DNA from 3 places in the Pseudomonas sp. TE3786 genome. Region 2 is predicted to be linked to each of the others. Evidence: predicted binding sites of a transcription regulator. Region 2 holds the regulator's gene; each other region holds the start of a gene.
The links. Region 2 encodes LexA, which represses DNA repair genes until DNA is damaged. Its sites were predicted from a motif close to CTGTNTNNNNANACAG; they were not measured.

Region 1 (5,120 bases), 180 kb from region 2:
CTGGGCTTCACGCAGGCTGGCGAAGTCAAAGGCATCGACGGCGGGCAGGGCGACCGGATGACGTTCACCGTTGAGTTCCACGGAGAGTTCGCAGGCGCTTTTATCCACCAGAAAGGAGAACAGGCGGATCACCGGGTACACAGTCGGACGGCCGCCAACAATGCCGGTGAGGCCTGGTGCCATACCGGTGGCCGCCTGGGCGATCTCGCGGGAGAACAGAATCAGCGCTTCTTTCTTGGCATGCCGCACGGCCAGTTTCACCACCACTTCGCGGCTGTCCTGGCGCTGGCCATGGGGGCCGTAGGTGGCCTCGCTGCCGAGCAGTTCGATATTGGTTTCGACATAACCGGGCCAGCCACGGTCGGCAAACATTTCAGCCGTTTTGCGGATGATGGCCGTGCTGACCCGTTGGGCTTTTTTCACCGCATCAATGCCGGCAATCAGGCAACTGGCGGTGCAGCGGAAACCGTCGGGGTAGGTGGCAGACACCTTGTAGTGGTCGGTCGGCGGCAAGCCTTTGGCACCTCGCACCTCCACGCGGTCGTTGCCCACTTCACTGAGCTGCACCTGGGTGAAATCGCAGACCACATCGGGCAGCAGATAGGCCCGTGGATCGCCGATTTCATAGAGCATCTGTTCGCCAACGGTGAAGGGCGTCACCAGGCCGCCGGTGCCAGCCGGTTTGCTGACGATAAAGCCGCCATCGGCCTCGACCTCAATGACCGGGAAGCCGATATGTTCGTAGTCCGGCACGCTTTCCCAGTCGGTGAAGTTGCCGCCGGTGCACTGCGCGCCGCATTCGATGATATGGCCGGCCAGGGCGGCCTGGGCGAGCTTGTCGTAGTCCTGCCAGCTCCAGCCGAACTCGTGCACCAGGGCGGCGCTGACCACTGCGCTATCGACCACCCGGCCGGTGATGACGATATCCGCCCCCAGGGCCAGGGCTTCGACAATGCCTGGCGCGCCGAGGTAAGCGTTTACCGAAACGCACATCGGCGGCAGCGGCTGGCCGCTGAACATTTCCCGGGTGCCGGCTTTATTCAACTCGGGGAGTTTGCTTTGCAGGTTGTCGCCGTGCAGTACGGCGATTTTCAGGCTCACCCCGGCTTTCTCGCAGGCTGCGGCCAGGGCGCTGGCGCAGGCATGCGGATTGACCCCGCCGGCGTTGCTGATCACGCGGATTTTCTTGCTGGCAATGCTGGGCAGCAGCGGGGCGAGCACTTCAATAAAGTCGCCGGCATAGCCTTGCTCGGGATTTTTCATCCGCGCGCCGGCCATGATCGACATAGTGATTTCGGCCAGGTAGTCGAACACCAGGTAATCCAGCTCGCTGCCGTTTACCAATTGGGCGGCGGCCGTGGAGGTATCGCCCCAGAAGGCAGAGGCGCAGCCGATGCGTACGGGTTTTGTCATTGGAATTAAGTCCGTCAGCTTGTCGATGTGGCGACCATACCAAGCAAGCGCTTGGTTATGGAAGCCCTGAATTCACCTTTCTCGACTAAAGCATGGCCAAGCGCTTGCTTGGTTGACCCTTCACGCTTAAATTTCACCAATGCCGACAAGCACTTGCCACTTTTCAGGCCGGGCGTTGGCTTAGGGGGAATACGCGTGGATGAGCAACAAGCCCAGAAGGTGATGCACGACCTGGTGGTCGACGGCCAGGTCACTGACCCGGAAAGCGCGCGCGGCAAGCTGCTGCAAACGGCGGCGCACCTGTTCCGCAGCAAGGGCTATGACCGCACGACGGTGCGTGATCTGGCCAGCGCGGTGGGTATTCAGTCCGGCAGCATCTTTCACCACTTCAAAAGCAAGGACGAGATTCTTCGCTCGGTGATGGAGGAAACCATCCGCTACAACACCGCTTTGATGAAGGCCGCTCTGGCGGATGCCGGCAACGTGCGGGAGCGGGTGTTGGCGCTGATTCGCTGCGAGCTGCAATCGATCATGGGGGGCACCGGCGAGGCAATGGCGGTGTTGGTGTATGAGTGGCGATCCCTGTCTTCTGAGGGGCAAGCGTACATTCTCGATTTGCGCGATACGTATGAGCAGATTTGGCTGCAGGTGCTGGGGGAGGCCAAGACGGCGGGGTATTTCAAGGGGGATCCGTTTGTGCAGCGGCGCTTTCTTACTGGGGCTTTGTCGTGGAGTACCACGTGGTTTCGGGCTGATGGGCCGATGAGTCTCGATGAGTTGGCTGAGGAGGCGTTGAGCCTCGTTATCAAGGCTTAAGAGCTCACGGTGTATTTCTTCTTTACCGCGTGTGCTGGGGGGGCGCCTTACGCGCAGATCAACAACCAGATCACAAGCCGTGGTGCCTGCTCGATCTGTTTTTGTGGGAGGGGCTTTAGCCGCGAGCTTTTGATCTTGAGCGCTCGCGGCTAAAGCCCCACAAGCAACCCTATCCCCGTAGGAGCGGCTTCAGCCACGATGCTTTTGATCTTGCCCACCTCTTGTCGGCAGCCATTGACCACCCCTCACTCAATTAGGTTTACTGTATGCCCATACAGTAATTTCCTACTGAGCTGCACCATGCTTCCTACCCCTACATCCCTTGCCGACTCCGCCATGGCAGGCAATGTCGTCTCTCTGGATTCGCTGCTGGACCGTCGCCGTGTCTGGAAGGGGCGGGCCATGCCGCAACAGGCGGGGCATATCGCGACAGGGCATGCGACGTTGGATGCGTTGTTGCCTACGGGCGGTTGGCCGGAGGCGGCGTTGAGTGAGATTTTGCTGAGTGCTCCAGGGGTAGGGGAGTTGCAGTTGCTCTGGCCGACTGTGGCGCGGTTGACGCAGGCGGGGAAGCGGGTGGTGTTGGTGGCACCGCCGGGGATTCCGTATCCCAGCGCCTGGCTGGCGGCAGGGGTGGATTTGCGCTGGTTGAGCGTCATCCAGGCCAGTGGCCGAGATGCGTTGTGGGCGACGGAGCAGTGTTTGCGTTCGGGCAGTTGTGCGTCGGTGCTGAGTTGGCCGCAGGCGGCGGATGATCGGGCGTTGCGGCGTTTGCAGGTGGCGGCGGAGACGGGGCAGACGCTGGCGTTTGCTTATCGCTCGCTGGCCGAGGCGGTGAATCCGTCGCCGGCGGCGCTGCGGATTGCCATTGATGCCCAGCCGGCGCAGGTGCGGGTGCTGAAGTGCCGGGGCGGGTTGGCACCGGCGGCACCCATGCCTTTGGCGTTGTGAGGCGGGTATGCGTTGGGTGTGTATTGTCTTGCCGCAGTTGGCGTTGGATGCGGTGCTGCGGGCCAGTGCTTGCCCCGAGGCACCGCTGGCGCTGATCAGCGGTACGCCGCAACGGCGGGTGGTGCAGGCGGTGAATGATGCGGCCCGGGAGCTGGGCCTGCGCGCGGGGCAAAGCCTGACCACCGCCCTGGCCTTGAGCCGGGATTTCACCCAGGTGGAATACGACCACAGCGCCATTGCCCGCTGGCATCAGTTCCTTGCCGCTTGGGCCTATTCCTTCAGCTCCCAGGTCAGCCTGCGTTATCCGCGCGCGTTGTTGTTGGAAGTGGAGTCCAGCCTGGCGCTGTTTGGCCCGTGGCCGCGTTTTGAACAGCGCCTGCGTGCCGAACTCACGGCCTTGGGTTTTCGCCATCGCCTGGTGGCGGCCCCCAATCCGGTGGCGGCGCGTATGTTGGCCAATGCCTATGACGGCCTGGCCGTGCCCGAGGGCGAGGCGCTGCAGCAGGTGCTGGCCCGCATGCCGCTGAACCGCCTGGGGCTCGACAGCAAAACCGCCAGCGCCCTGACGCGCATGGGCCTGCGCACGTTGCAGCAGGTGCTGGCGCTGCCCCGGCATACCTTGGCCAAACGCTTCGACGCCGGTCTGTTGCTGCACCTCGATAGCTTGCTCGGCCAGCGCGCGGTGGCGCTGGACTGCTATAGGCCGCCGGAGCATTTCGAGCTGCGCATCGAGTTGAATTTCGACGTCGAGTCGCACCAGGCGCTGCTGTTTCCCCTGCGTCGATTGACCAGCGACCTGGCCGCCTTTCTCGCCGGGCGCGACAGCGGCGTGCTAGGTTTTGTCCTGTATCTGGAGCATGTCGATGGCGGCGGGCATACCCAGGTGGATGTCGGTCTGCTGAGTGCCGAGCGCGAGGCGAATCTGTTGTTTGAGCTGGCCCGTGGCCGTCTGGAGCGGGTGCAGGTGACCTCGCCGGTGCGCGCTGTACGGCTGCAGGCCAAGGACCTGCCGGCCTTCGTGCCCGAACACCGCGAGCTGTTCGACGAGCGTCCGCAGCAGTCGGTGCCCTGGCAGCAATTGCGTGAACGCCTGCGCGCACGCCTGGGCGACGATGCCGTGCAAGGCATCCAGGCGCATGCCGACCACCGCCCCGAGTGCGCCTGGCTGCCCAGTACCAGCAGCAAACCGCTGCTGCCCACTGCCGGCCCGCCACGCCCTGGCTGGCTGCTGGCCGAGGCGCAGGTGCTGCGCGAACGTTCGCCGCAGATTCTCGCCGGGCCGGAGCGCATCGAGTCCGGCTGGTGGGATGGCGCTGATATCCGCCGCGACTACTACCTGTTGCTGACCCGCAGCGGCCAGCGCGTGTGGGCCTATCGCAGCGTCAGCAGCGGCGATGAACCGGGGCCCTTTATGCTGCATGGCTGGTTCGCATGAGCGTCGCCTATGCCGAGCTGCACTGCCTGAGCAATTTCAGTTTTCAGCGCGGTGCTTCCAGCGCCAAGGAGCTGTTCGAGCGCGCCAAGCGCCACGGTTATCAGGCCCTGGCGATTACCGATGAATGCACCCTGGCCGGTATCGTGCGGGCCTGGCAGGCCGGCCAGGAGGCGGGCTTGCCGCTGATTGTCGGTAGCGAAATCAGCCTGGAGGACGGTCCCAGGCTGGTGCTCTTGGTGGAAAACCTCTGCGGCTACCAGCACCTGTGCCGGCTAATCACCCAGGGCCGACGGCGCAGTGAAAAGGGCCAGTACCGCTTGCTGCGCGAAGACTTCGCTACGCCGCTGGATGGCCTGTGCGTGCTGTGGCTGGCGGACCTGAGCGAGGCGGTGGACGAGCAGGGCACCTGGCTGCGTGAGCGCTTTGCCAATAGCCTGTGGCTGGCAGTGGAGCTGCACCACGGCGCCGATGATGACCGGCGTTTGCAGCAATTGCTGGCCTTGGC
Region 2 (5,120 bases):
TAGTGAGTCTGTCTGCTGTGGAGGGTGCCGCAATGGCCCATGAACTCTATACCCGTACCAATCAAAAACTGTTTTTCGCTGGCCTGTCGCTGGAAGCCTGGCGCCGCGCCGAAGAAGGCCAGGCGGTTAACGCCCCGGCGCTGATCCTCGCCGAGCGCGAAGCCTGCCTATTCCACTTGTATGGCGCGTTGTTGGGTATTTGCCATGAAGTGGCCGGTTACTACCGCTTTGAAGAGGTGAATGTGCCGCGCGTTGAAGCCATCCTGACGCCTGCCGTACTGGGCGCTACGCCCAGCCCGGAGCTGGCCGAGCTGGTGGAGCTGGCGCAGCAATCGGAAACCTGGTTGGCGCAACTGATCAGTGCCTATCAGGCGCTGTTCCAGCCGCCGAAGGCACCAGCCAAAGCCAAGATCGACCCCACTTTGCCGCTGATCCAGGCCTACAGCCTGGACGAAGAAGAGCCGCTTCTGGCCCGCGCCGAGCTGGAAAGCTGGCGTCAGCAGCTCAAGGTGCTGGCCTTGCGTTTCCGCGAAACCCTGAGCGAGTGCTGAAGGTTTTCTGGCCGTTGGGTCAAGTGAGTGGATGGCTGGGCTAGGGAAGAGGGCCGACGGACTGATACACTGCCGGCCTTACGTGGAGATTTAAGTTTATGCCTACATCCTTTTTGGAAATTGTCGAGTTGCCTGACGGGCGTATCGCGCTGCGTCGTGCCGAGGATGAGGAGGCATTGGTCGTGTTGGATTTCTCGGCAGATGCCAAGGCATTCCTCCAGGGCCACCATGTAGAAGTAGCCAAAGCCATGCTCAACGTGGGCGTACAGATGGCCGGCCGATTGGCCGAAGGTGATTTCGAGAAGGAAGAAGGGCCGCGGGTTCTGCATTGATCCTTTGCTGCCGTGCTCTGTGCGCAGGTTGGGCAAACGCATCGCTTAAAAAGCATCGCGGCTGAAGCCGCTCCTACGGAACGCACAATCCGTAGGAGCGGCTTCAGCCGCGATGCTTTTTTTACAACGATTAACCCAGACTGATATTCAAACTCTGCGCTTTGCCATCGCGGGCCGCGCTGGCCAGCTGATCGCGAGCAGGGCGGTGCAACGGATGCAACCAGCTCACCACCGTATGGCTACGCCCCAGGCGCAGCGCTTCGCAAGCCAATTCCAGCGGGCTTTGCCCGGCACGGGGTTGCAGCAGCAGAATACGTTCACGGTTCAGACCGGCATCGCGTAGCCAGGCCTGGGTGAGGCTGGCGGGCGGGGCGATCAGGGTTAGCCAGCGGGCGTCCTGATTCTGGCTGAGTTCACGCAGGATGGGTGCCAGCAGGTGCAGGCAGTTCCCGGCAGCGCCACGCAGCGACAGCTCGCTGAATGTTTCTGGCTCTGGTTCTTCGAACCAACCGGTTTCCACGATATCGGTCAACAGCGGCGCCGACGATTGCGTCAGGAAGGCGTCGAACAATGGCAGTTGGGAACGGTCCAGCGCTTGTGGGAACTGCATACAGCCTCCTCAGCGGCGAATAACGCCGACACTCAATCCTTCGATAACCAGATCCTGTTCATGCAGGTCGATTTCGATGGGGGCGAATTCGGGGTTTTCAGCGATCAGCCAAACTTTGTCGCCTTCACGCTTGAAGCGCTTTACAGTGACTTCGTCGTCAATGCGGGCAACCACGATCTGGCCATTACGGGCTTCTTTGGTGGTATGTACGGCAAGCAGGTCACCATCGAGAATGCCGATGTCTTTCATGCTCATGCCGCGTACGCGCAACAAGTAGTCTGCGCGAGGGTGGAAGAACTCGGGGTTGATGCGGCAAGATTCTTCGACATGCTGTTGGGCCAGAATCGGCGCACCGGCAGCCACCCGACCGATGATGGGCAGGCCGGTTTCTTCGTCGCTGCTCGGTTCGAAGCCCGGAATGCGAATGCCGCGCGAGGCACCAGGAGTCATCTCGATGGCCCCTTTACGGGCCAGGGCCTTCAGGTGTTCTTCGGCCGCGTTGGGCGATTTGAAGCCCAGTTGCTGCGCGATTTCGGCACGGGTGGGCGGGTAACCGTTGTCTTCAAGGCATTGCTTGATGAAGGCGAGAATCTCGGCTTGGCGTGGCGTGAGTTTTAGCATGTCCGGTCTCTGTCTTTTTATACAGTGACTGGGATTATATACAGTGATCGGCGCTTGGCAATGCTCCTTTTTATAGATAGGCAATCTTTCTCTACCAGGGAGCAGGAACTGTAGTGGGGAAGGGCAGTTACCGGCATTCGTGACTGACCAGCCAAATTACGGTTGATGCGGCTTGACAATCTCTACGGCTGAAACGTATGTTTCAAACAAGTGTTTGTCAGGTGATTCCCATGGCTCAGTCAGAAACAGTCGAACGCATCCTCGATGCCGCGGAGCAACTTTTTGCGGAGAAAGGTTTTGCCGAGACCTCCCTACGTTTGATCACCAGCAAGGCTGGGGTCAACCTGGCGGCTGTGAACTACCACTTCGGTTCGAAAAAGGCCCTGATTCAGGCGGTATTCTCGCGCTTTCTCGGGCCGTTCTGCACCAGCCTCGAACGTGAGCTGGACCGCCGCCAAGCCAAACCGGAAAGCAAAGCCAGCCTCGAAGAGCTGCTGGAAATGCTGGTGGAGCAGGCCCTGGCGGTAAAACCTCGCAGCGGCAACGACCTCTCTATCTTTATGCGCCTGTTGGGGCTGGCGTTCAGCCAGAGCCAGGGCCACTTGCGCCGTTATCTGGAAGACATGTACGGCAAGGTATTCCGCCGTTATATGGGCCTGGTCCATGAAGCCGCGCCGCGCATTCCACCCATCGAGCTGTTCTGGCGTGTGCACTTTATGCTCGGCGCGGCGGCGTTCAGCATGTCCGGGATCAAGGCGCTGCGTGCCATCGCGGAAACCGATTTCGGCGTCAACACCTCGATTGAACAGGTGATGCGTCTGATGGTGCCGTTTCTGGCTGCCGGTATGCGCTCGGAAACCGGCGTCACCGACGAAACCCTGGCTACCGCTCAACTGCGTCCGCGCAGCAAAACCGCGACCCCGGTGCCTATCCTGAGCAAGGTGTAAAGCGCCAAAACGCCTGCTGCAAGCGGCAGGCTTGATGGGCTAAGCTTGCCGCCCATGACGATTCTCGATTCCCTGCATATCTCCATCGCCGACCAGCAGCTCTACGGTTTTGCCGCAGGGCGTTTGCTGCTGCGTCTGCCGGTGTCCACCGCGTTGAATGGCGCGGGTGAGCAAAACGGTTCGAACAAGACGCCTCGTGGCTTGCACCAAGTGCGCGCCAAGATCGGCGACGGTCTGCCGCTAGGCGCGGTGTTGCGTGGGCGGCGCTGGACGGGGGAGACCTGGAACGCCGCGCTGCATGGGCAATTCCCCGGTCGCGACTGGATCCTCACCCGCATTCTCTGGCTCAGCGGCTGCGAGCCAGGCATTAACCGCCTTGGCGCGGTCGACACTTTCCGCCGTTACATCTACCTGCACGGTACCCCCGACAGCGAGCCGATGGGCATCCCGCTGTCGCACGGCTGCATTCGCCTGCGCAACACGGACGTGCTGGAACTCTTCGAGCGCGTGCCCGTGCACTGCCCGGTAAAAATCGACGAAGCCGCGTGCCCGCAGTGGGCCACGGCAGACCTCTGCTAAGGATTTGTTATGACTGTTGGCCTCAAAGGCTCATTGATGCTGGATATCGGCGGCACCTGGCTGACCGCTGAAGACCGGCAGATTCTGCGTCAGCCGCAAGTGGCCGGACTGATTCTGTTTGCGCGCAATATCGACGACCCGCGCCAGGTGCGCGAGCTGTCCGCCGCCATTCGCGCCGTGCGCCCCGACCTGCTGTTGGCCGTGGACCAGGAAGGTGGCCGCGTGCAGCGCTTGCGCCAAGGCTTTGTGCGCCTGCCGGCGATGCGTGCGGTGGCCGATAACGCCAATGCCGAATGGCTGGCCGAGCAGTGCGGTTGGCTGATGGCGACCGAGGTATTGGCGGTGGGGCTGGACCTCAGTTTCGCCCCGGTGCTGGATCTGGATTACCAGCGCAGCGCCGTGGTTGGCAGTCGCTCCTTCGATGGCGATCCGGCCCGTGCAGCGCTGCTGGCCGGTGCCTTTATCCGCGGCATGAACGCCGCCGGCATGGCGGCTACCGGCAAGCACTTCCCCGGCCATGGCTGGGCCGAAGCCGATTCCCATGTGGCGATCCCGGTGGACGAGCGCAGCCTCGAGGAGATTCGCGCCAACGACCTGCAGCCCTTCGCCCGCCTGAGCAAACAGCTGGCGGCGGTGATGCCGGCGCACGTGATCTACCCGCAGGTGGACGACCAGCCTGCCGGCTTCTCGCGCCGCTGGTTGCAGGACATTCTGCGTGGCGAGCTGCAATTTGAAGGGGTGATTTTCAGTGACGACCTGTCGATGGCCGGCGCCCATGTGGTCGGCGATGCCGCCAACCGCATCGAAGCGGCGTTGAGCGCGGGCTGCGACATGGGCCTGGTGTGCAACGACCGCGCCGCCGCTGAGCTGGCGCTGAGTGCCCTGCAACGTCTCAAGGTCAGCCCGCCAACCGGCCTGGCGCGGATGCGCGGCCAGGGATTCGCCACTACCGACTACAAGCAGAGCCCGCGCTGGCTGCAAGCCGTAGGCGATCTGCAGGCTGCACAACTGATCTAACTCTCTTAGGACTTCCTACATGACCGTTTACGCAATTATCGGTGGCACCGGCCTGACCAAACTGGAAGGCCTGACCATCAGCGCTGTGCTGAATATCGACACGCCCTACGGTGCGCCATCGGCGCCGATCATGCGCGGCAACTATGCCGGCCGCGAAGTGCTGTTTCTCGCCCGCCACGGTCACCCACACCGGATTCCGCCGCATCAGGTGAACTACCGGGCGAATATCTGGGCGCTCAAGCATGCCGGGGCGGACGTGGTCGTTGCCGTCAACGCAGTGGGTGGCATTCACGCCGCCATGGGCACCGGGCACTTTTGTGTGCCGCACCAGATCATCGACTACACCCACGGCCGCGAGCACACCTTCTTTGCCGGCGAGCTGGAGCACGTTACTCATATTGATTTCAGCTACCCCTACAACGACATTCTGCGCGACCAGCTGATCGAAGCCCTGGCCGCCGAG
Region 3 (5,120 bases), on a different contig from region 2:
GACCCGAGTTGGCCTTGATCACGATGGACTGCTGCTTGCCAGTGGCCTTGTCTTTGGCCGACACGTGCAGAATACCGTTGGCGTCGATATCGAAGGTAACTTCGATTTGCGGCACGCCACGCGGTGCTGGCGGAATCTCGGCCAGGTCGAACTTGCCCAACGACTTGTTCTGTGCGGCTTGCTTACGCTCGCCCTGCAGCACGTGAATGGTCACGGCGCCCTGGTTGTCGTCGGCAGTCGAGAACACTTGCGACTTCTTGGTAGGAATCGTGGTGTTTTTCTCGATCAGCGCAGTCATCACCCCACCCATGGTTTCGATACCCAGGGTCAGCGGGCTGACGTCCAGCAGCAGTACGTCTTTAACGTCACCAGCCAGTACCGCACCCTGAATCGCAGCGCCCATGGCGACTGCTTCGTCCGGGTTCACGTCTTTGCGAGCTTCTTTACCGAAGAATTCGGTAACCAGCTTCTGCACCAGCGGCATACGGGTCTGACCGCCAACCAGGATCACGTCGTGAATCGCGCCAACGTCGATACCGGCGTCTTTCAACGCGATACGGCAAGGCTCGATGGTGCGCTGCACCAGGTCTTCCACCAGCGACTCCAGCTTGGCACGGGAGATCTTCACGTTCAGGTGCTTAGGACCGCTGGCATCTGCTGTGATGTACGGCAGGTTGACGTCGGTCTGCTGAGCGGACGACAGTTCGATCTTGGCTTTTTCAGCAGCTTCTTTCAGACGCTGCATGGCCAGCGGATCACCTTTGAGGTTAATGCCGCTTTCTTTCTTGAATTCGTCGACGAGGTAGTCGATCAAACGGATGTCGAAGTCTTCACCACCGAGGAAGGTGTCACCGTTGGTGGCCAACACTTCGAACTGGTGCTCGCCATCGACTTCGGCAATTTCAATTACCGAGATATCGAAGGTACCGCCACCCAGGTCATAAACGATCACGGTGTGATCGCCCTTGGCCTTGTCCATACCGTAGGCCAAAGCAGCAGCGGTCGGTTCGTTGATGATGCGTTTGACTTCCAGACCCGCGATGCGGCCGGCGTCTTTGGTGGCCTGCCGCTGGCTGTCGTTGAAGTAGGCCGGAACGGTGATCACCGCTTCGGTCACTGGCTCGCCGAGGTAGTCTTCGGCGGTCTTCTTCATCTTTTTCAGCACTTCGGCGGAAATTTGTGGCGGTGCCATTTTCTGGCCCTTCACTTCCACCCAGGCGTCGCCATTGTCGGCTTTGACGATTTTGTACGGCACCATTTCGATGTCTTTCTGTACGACGTTTTCTTCAAAACGGCGACCGATCAGACGCTTAACCGCGTACAGGGTGTTGTGCGGGTTGGTAACTGCCTGACGCTTGGCCGACTGACCCACGAGGATTTCGCCATCGTTGGTGTAAGCAATGATCGAAGGAGTGGTACGCGCGCCTTCGGCGTTTTCCAGCACCTTGACGCTACCGTTTTCGAGGATCGAGACGCAGGAGTTGGTGGTCCCCAGGTCGATACCGATGATTCTGCCCATGTTTGTTCTCCTGAAACTGAATTTGGTTGCCGCAGCAGTGGTGGTTAACTGCGGTAGCACTTAAACGCTTGACTAATAAATGGGGGCCTTACGGCGAATTTCAAGCCTGCTCATCAATAGAAGGTTGCGGCTCGGCCGGAGCCTTACTGACCACCACCATCGCGGGGCGCAGCAGACGACCATTGAGCAGGTAACCCTTCTGGAACACCTTGAGCACACTATTGGGCTCGACATTGGTGCTTTCCTGCATCGCCATGGCCTGGTGGTGCTCGGCGTTGAACGGCGCACCGTGCGGGTCGATGGCTTCCAGGTTGTAACGCTTGAGGGTGTCTTGGAACAGCTTGAGGGTCAGCTCGATGCCTTCACGCACAGCCTTGATGGCTTCGTCGTTAGGGTTGGACAACTCCAGGCCACGCTCGAGGCTATCGACTACGGGCAGCAGGTCGTTGGCGAATTTCTCCAGGGCGAACTTGTGCGCTTTCTCAATATCCTGCTCGGCGCGGCGGCGCACGTTCTGCATATCAGCCGCCACGCGCAAAGCCTGATCCTGAGCGGCCGCCAGCTGTTCTTCCAGCGTTTGCACGCGGGCAGCCAGATCTTCGCTCGCAGCGGTCTCTGCAGCGGTTTCGATATCTGGATTTTGGGAATTCTGGGTCTGTTCGTCGGCCATGCGGTCCTCCTATCTATATTCCTCGCGAGCTCGGGTTACAGCTTTTACGAGCCCTGACTATCCGGTTCGCGAGCCTTAACTCACGGTTCTGCCGCTTATATGGGGCCACAATCTGGCGATTCAAGAGCAAAGGAGGATTGTCAGGGATAAAACAAACACTGTATAAATAACCAGACTTTACGCCTGGAGCCTCCGCCATGCTGGTACATCTCTCCGTACATAACTACGCCATCGTCGAACATCTCGACCTCGAGCTGAATGGCGGAATGAGCGTGATCACCGGTGAGACCGGGGCCGGCAAGTCGATCATGCTCGACGCCTTGGGCCTGACCCTCGGCGATCGTGCCGACAGCGGTGTGGTGCGTCCGGGTGCCGACAAGGCGGATATCCTCGCCAGCTTCGATCTCAGCGATATTCCCGAAGCCAAAGCCTGGCTCGCCGAACGCGACCTGGACAACGACGGCCCGTGCATCCTGCGTCGAGTGATCACCGCCGAAGGCCGTTCCCGCGGCTATATAAATGGCTCGCCCTGCCCCCAGGGCGACCTGAAAGCCATCGGCGAACTGCTGATCGACATCCACAACCAGCACGAACATCAATCCCTGCTCAAGCCGGAAACCCACCGCCGCCTGCTGGATGAATACGCCGGCAGCCAGGAACTGGCGCGCCAGGTACAGCTGGCCGCGCAGCGCTGGAAGCAGACCAGAAGCGAGCTGGAGCGGCTGTCCAGCGCCAGCGACGAACAACGCGCCCGCCACCAGTTGCTCAGCTATCAGTTGGAAGAGCTGGACAACCTCGGCCTTGGCGACAACGAACTGGAACAGTTGGAACAGGAACATAAAACCCTGACCAACGCCGAGGGCCTGCTGAGCGCCTGCCGCCTGGTGATCGAGCAGTGCAGCGAAAACGATGGCGGCAACGTACTGTCGGCCCTCACCAGCAGCGTCGGTCGCCTGAGCAACTTCCGCAGCCAGCCCGGTGCCCTGGGCGAAGCCGTAAATCTGCTGGCCAGCGCACAGATCCAAGTGGAAGAGGCTGTGGGCGAGCTGAACCGCTTCCTCGACCACTTCGACGCCGACCCGGAACGCCTGCAACTGCTGGAGGAGCGCCTCGATTCCATCTATACCCTGGCGCGCAAACACCGCATTTTGCCCAGCGAGCTGGCGGCCATGCAGCAGCAGCTGTTCGACGAGCTGGAAAGCCTGAACGCCGACGACCAGGCCACCGAGCGCCTGGGCGAAGAACTGTCCGCCTACGCCCGCCACTACCAGGAAAAGGCTCAGGAGCTCAGCACCCTGCGCCACGGTGCCGCCGGCAATCTGGCCGCCGCGGTGGAAGTGGAAATGCAACGCCTGGGCATGCCCGGCGGGCGCTTCAGCATCGAACTGCACGGCACCAGCAGCAGCGACCCCCATCCGCAGGGGCTGGAGCAGGTGGAATTTCTGGTTAGTGCCAACCCCGGTCAACCGCTCAAAGCGCTCGCCAAAGTGGCCTCGGGGGGCGAACTGTCGCGCATCAGCCTGGCGATCCAGGTGATCACCGCACAAACCTCACGGGTGCCCACCCTGGTGTTCGACGAAGTCGACGTCGGCATTGGCGGTCCCACCGCCGAAGTGGTCGGCCAACTGCTGCGCCGATTGGGCGAACGCGGCCAGGTACTGACCGTCACCCACCTGCCGCAAGTGGCGGCGCAGGGCCACCAGCATCTGTTTGTGCATAAAGCCCGTGGCGATGGCGAAACCCACACCGCCGTGGCCACGCTGGACAGCGCCGGGCGCATAGAAGAGGTGGCGCGCATGTTGGGCGGCGTGGACCTGACCAAAGAGTCCCTGGCTCACGCACGCAAGATGGTTAGTAGTGCGGCTAGCGCGTAATAGTTTGGGCTTCATTGTTGGGTTGAGCCAACGGCGAAGCCCAACAAAAGGCACACCAACAAAAACGCCGCGCCCTTTTCAGGTCGCGGCGTTTTTATGCGCTTTAAAAGCTCAAGGCTGAAGTCTCTCCCACAGGATTCGCATCCTTGCAGGAGAGGCTTCAGCCTCGATAAGCATCAACGTTTTTTACGGACGTACAACACGAGGTTGTGATCCACCAGCTCAAAACCATGCTCACGCACGATTTCTTTCTGGCGCTTCTCGATCTCCGCGTCGAAGAACTCGATCACCTCGCCAGAATCGACACAGACCATATGGTCGTGGTGGCCGCCATCAGCCAGCTCGAACACGGCATGGCCGCCATCGAAGTTATGACGCACCACGAGACCAGCGGCTTCGAACTGAGTCAGAACACGGTAGACCGTGGCCAAACCCACATCCTCGCCAGCCTCCATCAGTGCCTTGTAAACATCTTCCGCACTCATATGGCGCTGTTCTGCAGAGTCGAGCATCTGCAGAATCTTGACCCGTGGCAGGGTCACTTTCAGGCCAGCTTTACGTAGTTCGCTATTTTCTACCATGGTCAGCTTTCTCGTGGTTGCTGCTTCGCAGCTTCCTTCAATGCAGGTATGATCGGTGGCCAAATTGCCCAGCCAAGATAGTGGAAGTCTCCCACCGATGCAAAACACCAAGCTCTTGCTGACTAGCCTCACCTTTGTGGGCTTACTCGCACTCGCCGGCTGTTCATTCCCCGGGGTTTATAAAATCGACATTCAGCAGGGCAATGTCGTGACGCAGGACATGATAGACCAGTTGAAGCCTGGAATGACCCGACGCCAAGTGCGGTTTATCATGGGCAACCCCATGATCTCCGACACCTTCCACGCCGATCGCTGGGATTATCTGTACAGCATCCAGCCCGGCGGCCGTCAGCGCCTGCAAGAGCGCGTGAGCATCACCTTCGATGCCAACGACCAATTGGCGGGCCTGTCCGGCGACTTTATGCCGGGTGTGAGCCGCGACCAGGAAATCCTCGGCCCGGATGGTGCACCGCAAG

Region 1: imuA (translesion DNA synthesis-associated protein ImuA) is a predicted target of LexA. The motif match lies at 2,492-2,507, and genes of this name have one in related genera.
Region 3: recN (DNA repair protein RecN) is a predicted target of LexA. The motif match lies at 2,348-2,363, and genes of this name have one in related genera.

The regions. Positions count from the first base shown of each region.
Region 1 is NZ_JBSRZF010000006.1:54,221-59,340, reverse strand. It holds gene ACVW0Y_RS09050 (acyclic terpene utilization AtuA family protein) at 1-1,413, opposite strand, end outside; gene ACVW0Y_RS09045 (TetR/AcrR family transcriptional regulator) at 1,609-2,229, shown strand; gene imuA (translesion DNA synthesis-associated protein ImuA) at 2,566-3,180, shown strand; gene ACVW0Y_RS09035 (Y-family DNA polymerase) at 3,188-4,615, shown strand; gene ACVW0Y_RS09030 (error-prone DNA polymerase) at 4,612-5,120, shown strand, end outside.
Region 2 is NZ_JBSRZF010000006.1:236,690-241,809, reverse strand. It holds gene ACVW0Y_RS09830 (DUF6586 family protein) at 33-551, shown strand; gene ACVW0Y_RS09825 (hypothetical protein) at 650-883, shown strand; gene sulA (SOS-induced cell division inhibitor SulA) at 1,014-1,493, opposite strand; gene lexA (transcriptional repressor LexA) at 1,503-2,114, opposite strand; gene ACVW0Y_RS09810 (TetR/AcrR family transcriptional regulator) at 2,345-3,061, shown strand; gene ACVW0Y_RS09805 (L,D-transpeptidase family protein) at 3,116-3,640, shown strand; gene nagZ (beta-N-acetylhexosaminidase) at 3,650-4,657, shown strand; gene ACVW0Y_RS09795 (S-methyl-5'-thioinosine phosphorylase) at 4,677-5,120, shown strand, end outside.
Region 3 is NZ_JBSRZF010000009.1:77,547-82,666, forward strand. It holds gene dnaK (molecular chaperone DnaK) at 1-1,519, opposite strand, end outside; gene grpE (nucleotide exchange factor GrpE) at 1,620-2,189, opposite strand; gene recN (DNA repair protein RecN) at 2,387-4,063, shown strand; gene fur (ferric iron uptake transcriptional regulator) at 4,240-4,644, opposite strand; gene ACVW0Y_RS12165 (outer membrane protein assembly factor BamE) at 4,742-5,120, shown strand, end outside.